Regions from separate parts of the Mesorhizobium sp. M7A.F.Ca.US.010.02.1.1 genome, predicted to be linked through region 4. Evidence: riboswitches for the same ligand, from Rfam matches in the RefSeq annotation. Region 4 holds a riboswitch; each other region holds the start of a gene.
What was found. A riboswitch is a leader RNA that binds a small molecule or an ion and turns the genes downstream of it on or off. The one in region 4 is predicted to bind cobalamin.
Positions count from the first base shown of each region.

Region 1: linked by a shared signal. The riboswitch ahead of EOA19_RS22195 (ABC transporter ATP-binding protein) and the one ahead of EOA19_RS03935 (aromatic ring-hydroxylating dioxygenase subunit alpha) in region 4 are both predicted to bind cobalamin.
Region 2: linked by a shared signal. The riboswitch ahead of bluB (5,6-dimethylbenzimidazole synthase) and the one ahead of EOA19_RS03935 (aromatic ring-hydroxylating dioxygenase subunit alpha) in region 4 are both predicted to bind cobalamin.
Region 3: linked by a shared signal. The riboswitch ahead of EOA19_RS18515 (DUF1636 family protein) and the one ahead of EOA19_RS03935 (aromatic ring-hydroxylating dioxygenase subunit alpha) in region 4 are both predicted to bind cobalamin.

Region 1 is NZ_RZRV01000023.1:51,380-55,585, forward strand. It holds gene EOA19_RS22190 (ABC transporter substrate-binding protein) at 1-802, opposite strand, end outside; gene EOA19_RS22195 (ABC transporter ATP-binding protein) at 848-1,636, opposite strand; cobalamin riboswitch at 1,798-2,005, opposite strand; gene EOA19_RS22200 (AraC family transcriptional regulator) at 2,301-3,134, shown strand; gene EOA19_RS22205 (DSD1 family PLP-dependent enzyme) at 3,139-4,206, opposite strand, start outside.
Region 2 is NZ_RZRV01000001.1:330,361-334,566, forward strand. It holds gene EOA19_RS01580 (TetR/AcrR family transcriptional regulator) at 1-479, shown strand, start outside; gene EOA19_RS01585 (hypothetical protein) at 770-1,753, shown strand; partial or broken gene bluB (5,6-dimethylbenzimidazole synthase) at 1,876-2,589, opposite strand; cobalamin riboswitch at 2,604-2,784, opposite strand; gene EOA19_RS01595 (histone deacetylase family protein) at 2,906-3,832, shown strand; gene EOA19_RS01600 (exodeoxyribonuclease VII small subunit) at 3,836-4,087, shown strand; gene EOA19_RS01605 (DUF2277 domain-containing protein) at 4,199-4,206, shown strand, end outside.
Region 3 is NZ_RZRV01000016.1:93,466-97,671, forward strand. It holds gene EOA19_RS18500 (winged helix-turn-helix domain-containing protein) at 1-731, shown strand, start outside; gene EOA19_RS18505 (DUF6348 family protein) at 783-1,460, shown strand; gene EOA19_RS18510 (hypothetical protein) at 1,490-1,696, shown strand; cobalamin riboswitch at 1,831-2,037, shown strand; gene EOA19_RS18515 (DUF1636 family protein) at 2,076-2,504, shown strand; gene cobW (cobalamin biosynthesis protein CobW) at 2,507-3,559, shown strand; gene EOA19_RS18525 (cobaltochelatase subunit CobN) at 3,578-4,206, shown strand, end outside.
Region 4 is NZ_RZRV01000003.1:88,895-93,100, forward strand. It holds gene EOA19_RS03930 (hybrid-cluster NAD(P)-dependent oxidoreductase) at 1-958, opposite strand, end outside; gene EOA19_RS03935 (aromatic ring-hydroxylating dioxygenase subunit alpha) at 984-2,231, opposite strand; cobalamin riboswitch at 2,346-2,548, opposite strand; gene EOA19_RS03940 (DUF680 domain-containing protein) at 3,055-3,252, shown strand; gene EOA19_RS03945 (DUF680 domain-containing protein) at 3,324-3,524, shown strand; gene EOA19_RS03950 (DUF680 domain-containing protein) at 3,594-3,830, shown strand; gene ugpC (sn-glycerol-3-phosphate ABC transporter ATP-binding protein UgpC) at 3,908-4,206, opposite strand, start outside.

The DNA.
Region 1 (4,206 bases), on a different contig from region 4:
GGAAATCGAGCAGTTTCCTGTAGCCACCGCCATCCTGGTAATCGAGCAGGATGAGGAATTGCGGATTGCGCGACGCCACCGTTTCCCAGTCCGTATTGCCCCAACTGGTGTCCATGTCGGCCATAATGTTGTCGCCGCCAGCGGCTGATATCATGGCGCTGGGGATGGCGAATTTGCCTGCGGTGAACGGCTTGTCCTCGCCGGAATCATAGAGGAAGACCCGCGTTCCCTTGGCGTCGCCGACCTTGGCGGTGATGTCGGCGAGCCGCGTCTTCCAGCCGGAGACAAGCTTCTCAGCTTCGGCCTCCTTGCCGAAGATCTTGCCCAGTTTCTCGACGTCGCCATAGAGTAGGTCCATCGAGGCGGCGGGGCGGCTCTTGTCGAGATGGACGCAGCTTTCCGTCAGCACCAGCGTCTTGATGCCGTGCGGAGCAAGCGTGTCGGGCGTCACTTCACCACCCGGCTTCATGCCATAATACCAGCCGGCGAAGAAAAAATCGGGCTCGACCGCGACGAGGTTTTCGAGCGTCGGATATTTCGGCGCCAGTTCCGGGATCGAACCCTGCTCGGCCTCGAATTCGGGACCCACCTTGTACCATCCTGTGATGCCGGTCAGGCCGACGATCGACGGCTGCAGTTTCAGCGCGAAAGCCATCTCGGCCATGTTGAGATCCTGGATGACGGCGCGCTTCGGTGGCGCATCGAAGGTCAGCGGCTTGCCGCAGCTGTCGACAGTTACCGGGAAGGCCAGGGCTGTCGAGGCCAGCAGCGAGAAGGCAAGCGAAAAAGCAAGGCGTTTCAAGGGTTTGCTCCTGTGGACGGGATGATCGATATGGGACGGCTTCAATCAGGATGGCGGCGCGGCACGGTTCGGAACATCGAACACCGTCAGTTCGCGGTCTTCGGTCGGATGGCGCAGACGCAGCACATCGATGCCGAAAATTTCGCGAATCAGCTTTTGGGTCAGCGCTTCGCGCGGTGCGGCGAGCGCTTGCAGACGGGCATGGTTCATCACCGCCACCCTGGTGGCGAACGGTGCCACCAGCGCCAGATCGTGCAGCACCGCGATCACCGTCATCTCGAAACCTGCCACGAGGTCGAGCAGTTCGCCGCGGGCGCGCGGGTCGAGATGGTTGGTCGGCTCGTCGAGGAACAGGATCTTTGGCTGCTGGGCGATGGCGCGGGCCAGTTGGGCGCGCTGGCGCTCGCCGCCCGACAGCGAGCCGATGGTGCGGCCAAGCAGCGGCAGCAGGCCGGTCCGGCGCAGCGCATCGACGACAATGTCACGCTCCTCGCTCCTGCGCCGTAGCCGAGCGTGCGGGACCCGGCCCAGCTCGATATAGTCGATCACCGCCAGCCGCGGATCGGGCTGGTCGGTCTGGCCGACAACGGCGATATGCAGCGCCCGCTCGGCGGCGGAAATCCCGCCCAGCCGGCGCCCGCCGAGGTTCACCTCGCCGGAGCTCGGCCGCAGCATGCCCGACAGCATGCGCAGCAGCGTCGTCTTGCCCGCGCCGTTGGGACCGATGATGGCTAGGCGATCGCCAGCGGCCACCGAGAAGCTGACCGCCTGGACCAGATCCCGCCCATTGGCCATGGCGCAGAGGTCATGTGCTTCGAGAAGCGCTACGGTCATCGGCTGCCCGCCAGATTGCCGGGATGGCAAAGCGTGCACACGATGATGCGATGATCGATAGAGCCGTCCAACTTTCCGTCACTTTCCAAAACTGGCGACGGAAGGAAGCTGGCGAAGCGGCCGACAAGACCGGGATTCGCGTTTCCTCCCGGCACACCCCGTCCGGTCAACTCAGTGATGGCAGGTCTCCTGGCTCGCGGGTCGTTGCGCCATCCTGCCTTCCCAGCCTTGCCGGCCAGTGGCATTCACGGATTTTGCTCGCCGCTTACAGTTGCGGGGGCAGCCACGGCCTCGACCCCTGGGGATCTCACCGTGTTCCCTTTTCACCCCTCGCCTTTCGACTCGGGGACCATCACCGCTTCAGCGTAGATTTCCCCCAATCGCTTCGCAATGGATTTCTCGGACGGAGTGGTGGACCGGCTAGGGGAAACATGCATTTCACGCTCTCGATATGTAATAACATTACGCATTTAGAGGATGCCGCCTGGCGCTGTCAAGCGAAGCCTGCCGAATTTGGCTCGTCGGCGGCAAGGGGCGCTCGACCGCTGTGCCATATCGGTGTGCGACTGTGACGGGATCGGTTCGATTGCGCGGGATGCGCAATTTCGATCAAACTGGCCGCGCCAGGAAACGGCAGGATGATCTGGCCAATGCGAGGAGCAAAATGAACCCGACCGAGAAAGCGCTGTGGTTCGTTGAAAGTCATCTGCCGGAGGCGATCTCGCTTGACGATATCGCGCAAAGCAGCGGCGTGTCGCGTTTTCATGTGACGCGGGCTTTCGGCGCTGCCACGGGCCGCTCGGTGATGGGCTACATGCGCTCACGCCGGCTCACCGAGGCGGCGCGCAAGCTGGCCGGCGGGGCGCCCGACATTCTCTCCGTCGCGCTCGACGCCGGCTACAACTCGCATGAGGCGTTCACCCGTGCCTTCCGCGATCAGTTCGGCACCACGCCGGAACTGGTGCGCGCGCAAGGCACACTCGACAAGCTCGACCTCGTGGAGCCGATCCTGATGGACCAGTCCTTCCTCACCAATCTCGAACCACCGCGTTTCGAGACCAGCCGGCCGTTCCTGATCGCCGGCCTCGGCGAACGCTACAGCTGCGAAACCAGCGCCGCCATTCCGATGCAATGGCAGCGCTTCGGCCCCTATATCGGCAACATTCCGGGCGAGACCGGCGATGTCGACTATGGCGTCTGCGTCAACGGCGACGATGCCGGCAATTTCGACTACATCGCCGGCGTCGAAGTGTCTGATTTTTCCGACCTGCCGAGGGAATTCAGCCGGGTGCGGGTGCCGGCGCAGAAATATGCGGTCTTTGCCCACCGCGAACACATCTCGACCATCCGCCGCACGGTCAATACGATCTGGAACAAATGGCTGCCGGCTTCCGGCCACGAGATATCGGATGCGCCGGAATTCGAACGCTACGGCCCTGAGTTCGACCCACGCAGCGGCAATGGCGGGCTGGAGATCTGGATACCGGTGAAGGCGTAGTCGGTCAGGCCATCGGCAGCGCCGGCCAGCGATCGACTATCCCGCCGCCGGAAAACACCGCGATCGACCCGAACTGCTGCAGCACGGCTTCGCTCTGCGTCGGCCTTAGAAACGCGTAGTCGCCGGGTTTTACGGTCGCGTCGGCGGGCAAGCCCATGAATTGCTGGTTGGAGGACAGGCCGAGCAGCCCATTCGCCTTCATGCCTTCGGGGAAGACGGGCTCGGCCATCCACTTGCCGCCATAGAGATAGCAGCCCTTGCGCGGGAAGCGGCCGAGCGCCTGCAGCAGGCGGGTGACGGCCGGCGGGCCAGGCAGCATCGGCTCGACCATTTTCAAGATCGGCGTGGCGATGAAGGCCGCCGGCTGGAAGCCGTCGAGGCCTGGCGTATCGAAATCACTGGGCAGCACGAAGGCCGAGCCCATCGAGACCTCGTTGGCCATGCCGCCATGATGAAGCAGCGCGGTCTTGCTGCCGCCGATGTTCAGGATACGGCGCTGGTCGGCGCCGAGACAGGCGACGAACGCCGAGGCCTGCGCCGACGCCTTGGCCAATGCCTTTGCCGGTCCGCCGAAAAGGCCGGGAATGAGCGGCGCATGCGCCTCGTAGGCCATGACGCCTTCGCAATGCAGCCGGGCCGGCAACGCGCTCAACGCCTTCGACAAGGCCTCAGGATTGGCGAACCCGCCGCGATGCAGCCCGACATCGATCTCGAAAGCGATGCGCAGGCCGATGCCGAGTTCGCCAGCGAGGGCGCCATATTCCGCCAGTCTCTCCTCGCTGTCGATCAGCCAGCAGACACGCGACCAGTCAACATTACCCTTCACCAGCGCAGCCCTTGCCGCACCGATCGGCATCGGCTTGCCATACAGCAGATCGGCATCCGGGAACGCCTTCAGCACCGCCTCGCTGATCGGCGGGTGAAAGGTCATGAAGCGCTCACTGCCGAGCGCCTTGCCGATATGCACAAGCAGCGGCAGGCAGGCGAGCGATTTGTCGACCAACCGCACAGCAAGGCCGGGGTCGAGCCTGTCTTTCACCAGGGCGATATTGCGGTCCAGTCGGTCGAGATC
Region 2 (4,206 bases), on a different contig from region 4:
CGCGCGGTGCGCTCTATCATCATTTCGGCGACAAGAAGGGGCTGTTGCAGGCGGTCATAGCCCAGATTGACGGCGAGATGGCGGCGCGCATCAATGAGGTCGCGTCGAGAGCGCCGACCCGTTGGCAACATTTCGTCGACGAATGCTCGACCTATATCGAGATGGCGCTGGAGCCGGAAATCCAGCGCATCATGTTCCGGGATGGCCCGGCCGTGCTGGGGGATCCAGCGCAATGGCCGAATTGCAGTGCGTGCATCGCTTCAATGACCGACCATCTGACCGCGCTGCAGGAGGAGGGGGTCGTTGTCTCCAGCCTCGACCCCGAGACGGCCTCGCGATTGATCAACGGAGCGAGCAGCCAGGCAGCGCAACGGATCGCCAATTCGAGCGACCCCGAAGCGACGTCGAAGAAGGTGGTGACGGCGTTCAAGCAACTGCTCGAAGGCCTGCTCAAGAAGCCGGACCCGCAGTCGAATTGAAGTTCCCACCGGAGCTTTCGTGCCCGGCAGCTGTTCCCGATAGGAATTTTTTCTTGACTCGGTGACCTCAGCTAAGGTATATATTCGTCCATGGTGCTGATTTGCGCCAGTGACCCGCCGCACAGGCGGGTTTTTCGTTTGATGCTCCGTCAGCCGCGCGCCGGCGAAAGGCTCCGAAAGAAAACCGTCAGCCCGAATTCGTTGCCCTTCGGCGTCAAGGGCCGGCAATTGACAATCGCCGGGTTGAGCCCATCCTCTTCCACCATCTCTGAGGCGGAGATTCGGGGCACATGTGGGATTTCGAGATCGGCCGGTCGGTGTCCATCATGATGCGGACCTGGCCGTTCATCGTCTTTCGCATGATCGTCTATTTCGGCATCACACTGGCCTACATCATGGCGACCGGCACCGGTGCCTCGGTCGGCTATGGCGTCGGCCATATCTCCACCGATCCCGACGGGCCCATGTCCTTTGCCCTGTGGGGCGGCGTGGTCGGGTTTGGCATCGTCTCGATCGCGGTCTACTGGATCCGCGAATACATCCTCTACATCGTCAAGGCCGGCCACATCGCCGTCATGGTTCATCTGATCGACGGCCGCGACATTCCCGGCGGTCAGGACCAGATCGCCTACGCCAGGGATATCGTGACCCAGCGTTTTGCCGAGGCCAACACCCTTTTCGTCGTCGACCAACTCGTCAAGGGTGCCATCCGCGCCATCACCAGCCTGCTCGGCGGTATCGCCGCCTTCCTGCCGATACCGGGCCTGAGCGGCCTGGTCTCCTTCATCAACACCGTGATCCGCCTGTCGCTGACCTATGTGGACGAGATCATCCTCGGCTACAACATCCGCATCAATTCAGCCTCGCCGTTCGAGACGGCGCGCCAAGGCGTCGTGCTGTATGCCCAGAACGGCAAGGTCATGGTCAAGAACGCCGTCTGGCTGGCGGTCATCATGTGGGGCGTGTCATTCATCATCTTTCTGATGATGCTGGCGCCTGCTGGCGCAATTCTGTTCCTGATGCCTGGTCAGCTCGCCGGCTGGGCTTTTGTGCTCGCCATCGTCTTCGCCTGGGCATTCAAGGCGGCGTTCATTGAACCCTTCGCCATCGCCTGCTTGATGCAGGTCTATTTCAAGACCATTGCGGGCCAGGTGCCGGATCCCGCCTGGGACGCCCGGCTGGCCGAGGCGTCGTCGAAGTTCAGAGAGCTCAAGGACAAGGCGCTGGCCTCCTTCGGCGGTTCGCGCTGGGGTACGGCCGGCGCCACACCCTGATCCGCTGGGCGGGTGATGTCTGGTGAGGCAGAAACGGTGTTGAGGCGCGCCACGGTGGATTTGAGCTGTGTCTCGCCTTGCCCGGAAAAGGTCTCGCTCATGATCAGCTCCGGCAGCGGCAGCCGCCGTCCCCAGCCATGCGTTTCAAGGTCCGGTTTGGGAGCGAACTCGGAAACACGGCCGACGCAGAGATAGGCGATCGGCGTTACGTGGTCCGGAATGGCCAACAGCCGCTTCAGCGCCTCAGCCTCGATGATGCTCACCCAGCCGACGCCAACGCCCTCGGCACGCGCGGCCAGCCAGAAATTCTGCACCGCGCAGACGGTGCTGTAGAGATCCATCTCCGGATTGTGCCAGCGTCCCAGCGGCGAACCCTTCGAGCGCTGCCGGTCGCAGGTGATGCAGATGTTGAGCGCGCTCTCGCAGATGCCTTCCAGCTTGAGCTTGCGGTACAGCGCCTGTTTTTCCGCCTCGATCGCCGGCAGTTCCTGTTCTCGCGCGGCCAGGAACAGGTCGCGCACCTCCGCCCGTCGTTTGACATCGCGAATGACAATGAAATTCCATGGCTGCATGAAGCCGACCGATGGCGCGTGATGGGCGGCAAGCAGCAGCCGTGCCAGCACGTCGTCATCGATCGCGGTGGGCAGGAAATGGCTGCGCACGTCACGCCGCGTGAACATGGCGCGGTAGACCGCATCGCGCGCATTCTGGTCAAATCCATCGTCAATGGCAGCGGTCATGTGTTCCGGCATCGCTTGTCCCCTTGCGATTGCAGATTCAAAACTGACAGAGCGTACTTTGTGCGTCCAAGTAGACGCACGTCGCTCTGATGCCATCCGCCTGACCACGCGGATGACAATGCCTGCCAGGCCGGTCTTCTGGCTCGGGATCAACCCGCGTCCGGTGCCTTCCCGTCATCGACAGTGGCATTTACCGGCGCGGTCCCCCTCACAGCGTTGGGCACGCCACGGAATTCAACCGTGTTCCCGATTCTCCCGCTTGCGGCGGGCACCAGGCAGTACCAGGGACCTTACGCCGAAGCGCCCGCGGGGCCAATGCCTGCGGCGACGCGAATGGACGCAGTCGCGATTTTCCCCAGTCATCGGCCGCCCGTGCATGGCCTTTGTCGATCCGGGTCACTAGATTAGGACGATGACCACCCGTCTCTACACCCATCCGATCTTCCTCGAGCATCTCACGCCGCCCGGACATCCCGAGCGGCCCGACCGCTTACGCGCCATCGAGCGCGTGCTCGACGACGAAGCCTTTGCCGGGCTCGATCGTATTCAGGCGCCGGAAGGCGACGAGGCCACCATCCTCTACGCGCATCCCGCCGATTTCGTCGCCCGCGTGCGCGCCGCCATCCCCGACGAGGGGATTGCCCGCATCGATGCCGACACCACTGCCAGCCCGAAGAGCTGGCAAGCGGCGATCACCGCGATCGGCGCCGCCAACGCCGCCGTCGATGATGTCTTTTCGGGCCGCGCCGACAACGTCTTCGTCGCCGCCCGGCCGCCCGGCCATCATGCCGAAAAGACCACGGCGATGGGCTTTTGCCTGTTCAACACGGCGGCGATCGCGGCGCGTTATGCGCAGAAGAAACACGGTGTCGAGCGCGTTGCCGTCGTCGACTGGGACGTGCATCACGGCAATGGCACGCAGGATATTTTCTGGGACGATCCGTCGGTGCTCTATTGCTCGACACACCAGATGCCGCTTTATCCCGGCACCGGAGCGAAGACCGAAACGGGCGCCGGCAACATCGTCAACGCACCGCTGGCGCCGCAGACCGGCAGCGAAGTGTTTCGCGATGCCTTCCTGTCGCGCGTCCTGCCCGCGCTCGACAATTTCGCGCCCGACCTGATCATCATTTCGGCGGGGTTCGACGCGCACCACCGCGATCCGCTGGCCGAGATCAATCTGACCGAGGATGATTTCGACTGGGCGACCGGCCAGCTGATGCAGCGCGCGGCACGCCACAGCGGCAACCGGCTCGTCAGCCTGCTCGAGGGCGGCTACGATCTGCAGGGATTGGCATTTTCGGTCGCCGCCCATGTCGGGCGACTGATGAAAGGATGAATGATGGCCGATGAGACCAACGAAGACGTCAAGGCGATGAGCTTCGAGCAGGCACTCGATGCGCTGGAGAAGATCGTCGATGATCTGGAGCGTGGCGACGTGCCGCTCGACCAGTCGATCAAGATCTATGAGCGTGGTGAGGCGCTGAAGGCGCATTGCGACCGGCTGCTGAAGGCCGCCGAGGACAAGGTCGAGAAGATCAGGCTGTCGCGCGACGGCAAGCCGGTTGGAACGGAGCCACTCGACGCGGATTGAGGCTCGGTCCGAACGATGGCCTCGCCTCACCGGTTTTTGGACATGATCATGATCGAGGATATAACTCGTTCCGATTGAAACAGCTCAAGGACAAGAGGAGATACGGAAGCGATGTGCAG
Region 3 (4,206 bases), on a different contig from region 4:
GGAGCCATGCCAAGCACGCCTTCGAATGGCTGTTCTGGGCCGGCCGCATCACCACGGCGCACCGTCGCGGGTTCGAGCGTTTTTATGACCTGCCCGAGCGCGTGCTGCCGCAGGCGGTCCTCGACCTGCCGGTGCCCACGCCCGAGGACGCGCACCGCGAATTGCTGCGCATTTCCGCCCGCGCCCACGGCGTGGGCACTTCAGGCGATTTGCGCGATTATTTCCGCCTGTCGCCGGCCGATATGAAAGGCCGATTGGAGGAACTGGTTGAAACGGGCGAGTTGCTGCCGGTGCGTGTCGAAGGCTGGGACAAGCCCGCCTATCTTCACAAAGACGCCCGCCTGCCGCGCAAAGTCGAGGCCCGCGCCCTGCTGGCGCCGTTCGATCCGGTCGTCTTCGAGCGGTCGCGCACCGAGCGGCTGTTCGATTTCCACTACCGCATCGAGATCTACACGCCGGCCGACAAGCGGCAATATGGCTATTATGTCCTGCCGTTCCTGCTCGGCGACAGGATCGTGGCACGCGTCGACCTCAAGGCCGACCGTCCGGCCAGCATACTGCGCGTCCATGCGGCCTATGCGGAGCCCGGTGCACCGCCTGAAACCGCTGCAGAGCTGTTCGAGGAATTGAAGCAGATGCAGGGCTGGCTCGGACTCGAACGCATCGAAGTGACGCCTGCCGGGGATTTGGGTCCGGCGCTGCTGAGCGTGATCAGCGACGGGCGCTCTTGACATCAGCCGTCGGCTGCAGCCGTTTGAGGGAGTTTTGTCGGCCTAGGTTCAATGATGGCATCGCAAGAGGTTCTCGACCTGATTCACGAAGCGTTGATTGCGCATGGGATCAGCGCCATCCGTGGACAGAACGATGTCAGGATTGAACTGGAAGACCTGCGCTTTGAAGCCCAAGTTTTCGACAAGGAGCCGTCAGGCTCGGGTCGCAGGCTTGTTCTCGAAATCTACGTCTTCTCACCGTTGCTAGGCACTCAGCCGGTCATCGAATCTTTTGTTGGACTGGGCGACACGCGTGAACAGGCGATTTTCCAAGCATTCGGAAAATTCCTGATCGGTGTATTTCATGTGCTGATCGAGGGCCTTGCGGAGCATGTTTGCGAGAACATGCAAGCCGAGATTGCATTCTGGCAACGGAATGATGCTGGCTGGAAGATCTACGGTGGACCTGTGATCACACAGGCTGCAGTGGAATGCACTCTCAACCGGACATATCCAGCGTTTTATGCCCGCTTGGAAAAACTGTTCACGGCTAAGGTTCGCCCTGGCAGTCATTTCATCCGGATATTCCTGGCGAGCTATGGCGGAGCACTGGTCGGCAACGAAATTCTCCTGGACAACGAAACTTGGCCGGAAGGTCAAGAGCTCCTCGTTGATCAGGACTGGCACCACGGCGACGGGTACCAGGCGCTGCGTCAGGTCATCCTTGCGTTGCCGGGAGATAACAATTGAGCCAACGTACACAGGCTAGCGGATAAACAATGGATATCAAAGCCAGGCTGACCCAAGAGGTGCAGGAGTGCCTCGATAGGATTTCGTCCTTTTCATGGGACGTACATGCGCAGGCAATCCGAAAACGCTACCCTGACCTGCTGGAGACACATTTGGCTTCAAAGTTGATGGCATTTACTTCGATGTGGGTGACGGCGCCGGATGGCTGGACCGGCAAGATGGAGATATCCTTCTGACGGCTTTCGTTACAGCTTTTCCTGATCCCAACAACGAAGATGGCATTCGCGAAGAGCGGTCAGTGGTAGTGAAGCGTCCCCGCCCCTGATTTCAGATTGCCCCTGCGTTGCGTTGACACCGCTGCCCGCAAAAGCCTAAATCCGGTTCAGATGGTCTCTTGCCCGCAACGGCAAGAGCTAAGAGGGAATGCGGTGCGGGGCAAAATCCCAAATCCGCGGCTGTCCCCGCAACTGTAAGCGAAGAGCCAAGGCCGAAAGCCACTGGGAATGGTCCCGGGAAGGCGGCTACCCAAGGCGATGACCCGCGAGCCAGGAGACCTGCCGTCTACGACTGTAGAATCCGATCGCCCGGCGGGTTTCCGGGCAAGGAGTTCGATCTTTGGACCACGACAGCAGTTTTTCGGCTGGCACAGCCGATATTTCGTCCGGCCATGATGATGCCTTGGCCGGCGTCACCGTCATCGTCTGCGCCTCCTGCCGCGACGAGACCGGCTCCGACGCTCATCCCCGCGCCGGCGAATTGCTGGCCGACGACACGCGCCGCGCCGCATCTGGCGAAGACATCCGCATCCGCAGCGTCGAATGCCTTGGCAATTGCAAGCGGCGGCTTAGCGCCGCCATCCTGCGCAACGGTTGCTGGAGCTATGTCTTCGGCGACCTGACCGCGACCAGCGGCGCCGACCTCGTCACCGGCGCCAAACTCTTCGCCACCTCGAAGGACGGCCTGATTCCGTGGCGTGGCCGTCCCGATAGCCTCAAGCGTGGCCTCGTTGCCCGCATCCCTCCCCTAGACCTGTTGAAGGACTGACCATGAGTGCTCCAGATTCGTCTGCCAATCTCTCCCGCGTTCCCTGCACCGTCGTCACCGGCTTCCTTGGCGCCGGCAAGACGACACTGGTCCGCCATCTCCTGGAAAACGCCGGCGGCAAGCGTATCGCCATCATCGTCAATGAATTCGGCGACATCGGCATCGATGGCGAGATCCTCAAGGGCTGCGGCATCGACACCTGCCCAGACGAAAACATCGTCGAACTGGCCAATGGCTGCATCTGCTGCACCGTCGCCGACGATTTTGTGCCGGCGCTCGACAAGATCCTCGCGCTGACGCCGAGGGTCGACCATATCCTGATCGAAACCTCGGGCCTGGCGCTGCCCAAGCCGCTGGTCCAGGCTTTCCAGTGGCCGAGCGTGAAGAGCCGCGTGACCGTCGATGGCGTCATCGCCGTGGTCGACGGGCCGGCATTGGCCGAAGGCCGCGTCGCCAATGACATGGACGCCTTGCAGGCGCAGCGTGCCCAGGACGAGACGCTTGATCACGACGACCCGGTCGAGGAGGTGTTCGAGGATCAGATCGCCTGCGCCGACCTGATCATCCTGTCGAAAAGCGACCTGATGGACGCCGCCGGCACCGCCCACGCCAACGCCATCATCAACGAACACTCCGCCCGCGCGGTGAAGATCGTGCCGACGTCGCATGGCAAGGTCGATCCCTCGGTGCTGCTCGGGCTCGGTCTGGCGGTCGAGGACGACATCGAGAACCGCAAGTCCCATCATGACGGCGCATTCGACCATGAGCATGACGACTTCGACACGTTCATCGTCGACATTGCCTCGATCGCCAACCCGGACGAACTGGCGAAACGCGTCGCCACCGTCGCCGAAGAAGAGAATGTGCTGCGCGTGAAGGGCTTCGTCGAGGTCGGCGGCAAGCCGATGCGGCTCTTGCTGCAGGCGGTCGGGCCGCGCGTCAACCATTACTATGACCGCGCCTGGACCGCCACGGACGACCGCCGTTCGCGCCTCGTCGTCATCGGCTTGAAGGGGCTGAACCGCCCGGCGATCGAGCGTATACTCGCCGGCTGATTTCGGACACGGGTTGCGATGCACATCCTCACCACGACATCCGCCTCGCTCGACGACCTCGCCGAGCCGGTCGATCTGCGGCAGACGCCGGCGGATATCGTGGCCCTGTCCTTCACCGACAGCGACCTCGCCGGACTGGCGGCAGCCTGGAAGGCCGATGCCGGCCGCCTGCCCTCGATGCGGCTGGCTGCCCTGCGTGACCTGCGCCATCCCATGTCCGTCGACCTCTGGGTCGACAGCGTCACCCGCCACGCCAAGGTCATCCTCGTGCGCCTCCTCGGCGGCTACGACTGGTGGCGCTACGGCTGCGACCAGCTTGCCTCGACCGCTCGCGCACACGGCATAAAGCTGGCGCTGCTGCCCGGCGAATGCCGCGACGAGGATCTGCGCCTGATCGAAGCCTCGACGCTGCCGCGCCAGGAGCTCGATGGCCTGCTCGACTATTTCCGCGAGGGCGGCCCGGCGAATATGAGCGCGCTGGTGCGGAGGCTGGCGCGACTGGCTGGATCGGATGCGGACGTAGCAGAGCCGGTTCCAGTGCCGAAAGCCGGGTTTTATGAGCCAGGACTTGGGGTCGTTGGTGATCCTTCACACCCCCCTCTGTCCTGCCGGACATCTCCCCCGCAAGGGGGGAGATCGGACTTCAT
Region 4 (4,206 bases):
GGCCGAACTCGCAGGCGGCGGGAATCCGCACCCCAGAGGCGCGTGCCGTCTGCAGCACGGTCTGGCCGGCGACGCATTCGGCATCGACATCGGAAAGCGAGAACCGGATTGGTGTCACGGCCTCGACAGCAGCAGCGGCGCCGTCTTCCGCCGGCGGCGAGAACGGCGCCGGGATCTCCTCCACGGTGGGCGCCGCAAAGCTTTCCTGATGGTATTTCGCCATGTCGAAGCCGGCGGCGTCCAGCATGCCGCGCACGGCGCGCATGAAGGGATCGGGGCCCCAGCAGAAGATCTCGCGCTCACGGAAATCGGGCGCCAGCAATGGCAGCCGGATCGCGTCGATGCGGCCCATATGGCCGAACCAGCCCTCGCGGCTCGACCGCTCCTCGATCATGAAGCCGAGCGACAGGCCGGGCATGCGGCTGCCGAGCAGCTCAAGTTCCTTGCGGAAAATGATCTCTTCCGGGCGGCGCGCACAGTTGACGAAGCCGACATCTGTCCATGGCGCGCAGTCGTTCAGCCAGCGCAGCATCGACATCATCGGCGTCACGCCGGAGCCCGCCGAAATGAACAGATATTTGGCCGCCGGGTGGCTATGCAGCGAGAAGTCGCCGGTCGGCCCATAGGCCTTGACGTGCGAACCCGGCGTCAGATGGTCGAACATCCAGCGCGTGCCGGTGCTGCCCGCCTGCGCCTTCACCGTCACCGCGATCGAGAACGGCCGCGATGGCGAGGAGGACAGCGTATAGGTGCGCATCAGCGGCCCGTCCGATGTCGGCAGTTCCAGAGTCACGAATTGGCCCGGCTTGTAGCGGAACCAGGTCTGGTTGTCGGAGCGGAAGGTGAAGGTCTTCACGTCAGGCGCTTCGTCACTGACGCCGATCACTTCCAGCACCTGCAGCCTGTCGTTCCAGGGCGTCATCTGGTCGAGATGGCGATAGAGGCCAAGGTCCGTCATCGCATTCATCCTCTTGTCCCCTGGGCTAGGCGACGCTGCGCAGGGCCGGCCGGTCGCCTTCGGCAAGGCGCGGTCCGATGAACGACGCGTACCATTCGACGAACTGGATCACGCCGCCCTCATGCAGCTCCGAATAGGGGCCTGGTTCGTAGGCCGGCGACAAGATGCCAAAGGCGTTTTCCTCGACGATGCGACGGTCCTGGTCGTTGGTCTCGGTCCAGACATGGGTAAGCTCAGCGAGATCGTAGTCGACGCCTTCGACCGCATCCTTGTGGACGAGCCATTTTGTCGTCACCGCGGTTTCCGTGGCACTGATCGGCAGCACGCGGAAGGTGACGGCATGGTCGCCGAGGATATGGTTCCAGGTTGTCGGATAATGATAAAGCAGCAAGGAGCCGATGCGGTCGGTTGAAACGCTGTCGGACAGGTTCTTCTGGACCGCCCGTTTTCCCGTCATGGTGTAGCTGACGGCATCGCGCAGCAGCGGCGCGCGGGTGGCGCGGTACTGCCCTGCCGGATCGATGCGGAATTTGCTCGGCAGGCCTGATGCCTCGCATTTGGCCCAGTGCGCGACCATTTCAGGGTCGCTGTCGGCGCCGTTGACGCCGGTCACGGTCGGAGCCTCGGGGAAGGTCTTGCACAGCTCAGGATGATTGGCGGCGCAGTGATAGCACTCGCGGTTGTTTTCCCAGACCAGCTTCCAGTTGCCCTTCTCGACGATCGTGCTCTCGAAGGCGATCTTTGCTTCACGCAACCGGTGCGGCAAAAGATAGGGTTCGATCATCGCCCGCATCGGCGCGAAATCCGCCGGCTCCTTGGCCAGACAGATGAAGATGTAGCCGCCGACGCTCTCGCAGGCGACCGGCTTCAGGCCGAAATCACTCTTGTCGAAACCGTCGGCCATCTGGCGGGCAAACAGCAGGCGGCCGTCCAGCTCATAGGTCCATTGATGATACGGACAGACGAGCTTTGCCGCCGTACCCTTTTCCGCGTTGCACACGCGGCTGCCGCGATGGCGGCAGGAATTGTGGAAGGCGTTGATCTTGCCGTGCTGGTCGCGGACAAGGACGACCGGGTAGTCGCCGATCTGCACGGTGATGTAGCTGCCCGGCTTCGGCAGTTCGCAATCATGGCCGATGAACAGCCAGTCGCGATACCAGATCAGCTCCATGTCGAGCTTGAAGTAGTCTGGATCGGTGTAGAAGGGCTGCTCCAGCGAAAAGCCTTGCCGGCGCCCCTTCAGGAGCCTCAGCATGTCGTTGCGGGTATCCATGTCCTGTCCTCGTTTCTAAGGACTGAACTGGTGGTGATGGAGGAAGGATTGAAACGCAGGCCGGCTAGGTGCCAGACATGCGCTATCCACCTCTTGACCGCCCACCGCGATCAGTCGAGTCTAACAATCTCGGGCTGGTTTCCGGGCTCTGGAGTTGTCCTTGCGGACCATCGCGACACCTTCCCAGGCAGTTGCCCAGTGGTCTCCCGTTGCGACTTGAACTCCACCACCGTTGCGGGGGCAGCGCCGGATTCTGACCGGCTTCCCAATTCTCCGCCTCGTCGTCACGAAGCGGCACCTGAGATGGTATGATCTAACCACGATCGCGGGCGCGCCGTCGGCATGAAAACGACATCGTATCCATGCGGCGCGACACAGCATGCGAACGTTCCCGCAGACCGTCGCGGGCTGAAATCCACCTCCCGGATGGCCATTTTACCGGCTGCGATATCCCCGAATCGGACCCCTTGGCGGGGTCAAAAAAGGTTAACGGTTTCGAAAAGTGACTATTAGCTCGATCTAAAATCGAACCGAACGGTTCGTTTCTGTTGACGGTGCGTGCAGGACGGTGTGAACGCTGGGCCTTGAAACAGTCGGTGATCCATCCAGCGGTTACATCTAACATGCTGATATAAAGAAGAAAAATATACCCGTAGATTCCCTTGGCACAATTTCAAGGTGTGGATTCATGGTCCACACGGAACAACTTCGTGATTGGAAAAGGCGGGGTTGCCCTCCCACATCGGGGCTGTCCGAACGACGCGATTTCATTTCCAAGACACGCCGCTAGACGGACGGAAAAAGACGATACTGGAGTACAAAAATGAAAAAGATCATTCTCACTGCCGCAGCCCTTTTGGCCATTTCCGGCAGCGCCTTCGCTGGTAGCGACCACTACGGTTCGAACGCCGCGGCAGCCACTGCTGTCGACAGCTCGTACACCGCTTCGACCAAGAAGTCGGAACCGGCTGCTCAGGCGCCTGCCCAGGGTGCTGACCACAACCTCTTCGGCAACAACTAACAGCCGATTCCCAGTTGACGGCGGGCTCGCCCGCCGCCCTGGCGAAATTCAGACATTCAGGAGTATTTAAGATGAACAAGATCCTCATTGCTGCCGCCGCCGTTCTGGCCATCTCGGGCAGCGCTTTCGCGGGCAGCGACAACTACGGTTCGAACGGCTCCAACCAGCCTGCCGCCGCTGTGGACCAGTCGTACACGGCTTCCACCAAGACCTCGGAACCGGCTGCCCAGACGCCCGCTCAGGGCAGCGACCGTAACCTCTTCGGTCGCTAACAGCCAATTTCGCAACCGACGGCAGCTGTGTCTGCCGTCCTGGCGAAATCCGGAATTCAGGAGACTAAAATGAACAAGATCCTTATTGCTGCCGCCGCCGTACTGGCCATCACCGGCAGCGCGTTCGCCGGCAGCGACAACTTTGGCTCCAATGGCGCCAATCAGCCTGCGGTTACTTCGGTTGACAGCGCGCATACGAGCTCGGTCCGCAACAGCGGTGGCCTCGTCGAGAAGCTGCTCAATTCGTCGGGCGACGTGGAGAAGTCCGCCCCTCAGGGCAGCGACCGGAATCTCTTCGGCCGTTAACAGCCGAAGCTGATCTTCAACAAAAGAGCGGCGGGCCTAGCCCCCCGCTCTTTTTGCGTCCAAAACGCGGTCCTGCCTCAGGCCGCCTTCGCTTCAGCCTCATGAAGGGCAAACGACCGTCCGTCAGCGTCGAAGATATGCAGGTCCTCGCCATTGGCGCTCAGCCGCAATGTCGAACCACGCTTGACCTCGACATTGCCGGGCAGCTTGGTCACCAGCGGCAGGTCGGCGCGACCGATGTCGACATAGACCAGCTGAACCTCGCCGAGCTGCTCGAGATAGTCGACCGTCCCCTCGAACAGATAGTCCGCGCCGCTGGCGATGATCAGGTCCTCCGGCCGCACGCCAAAGCTCACCGCAGCACCCTTCGCCGAAG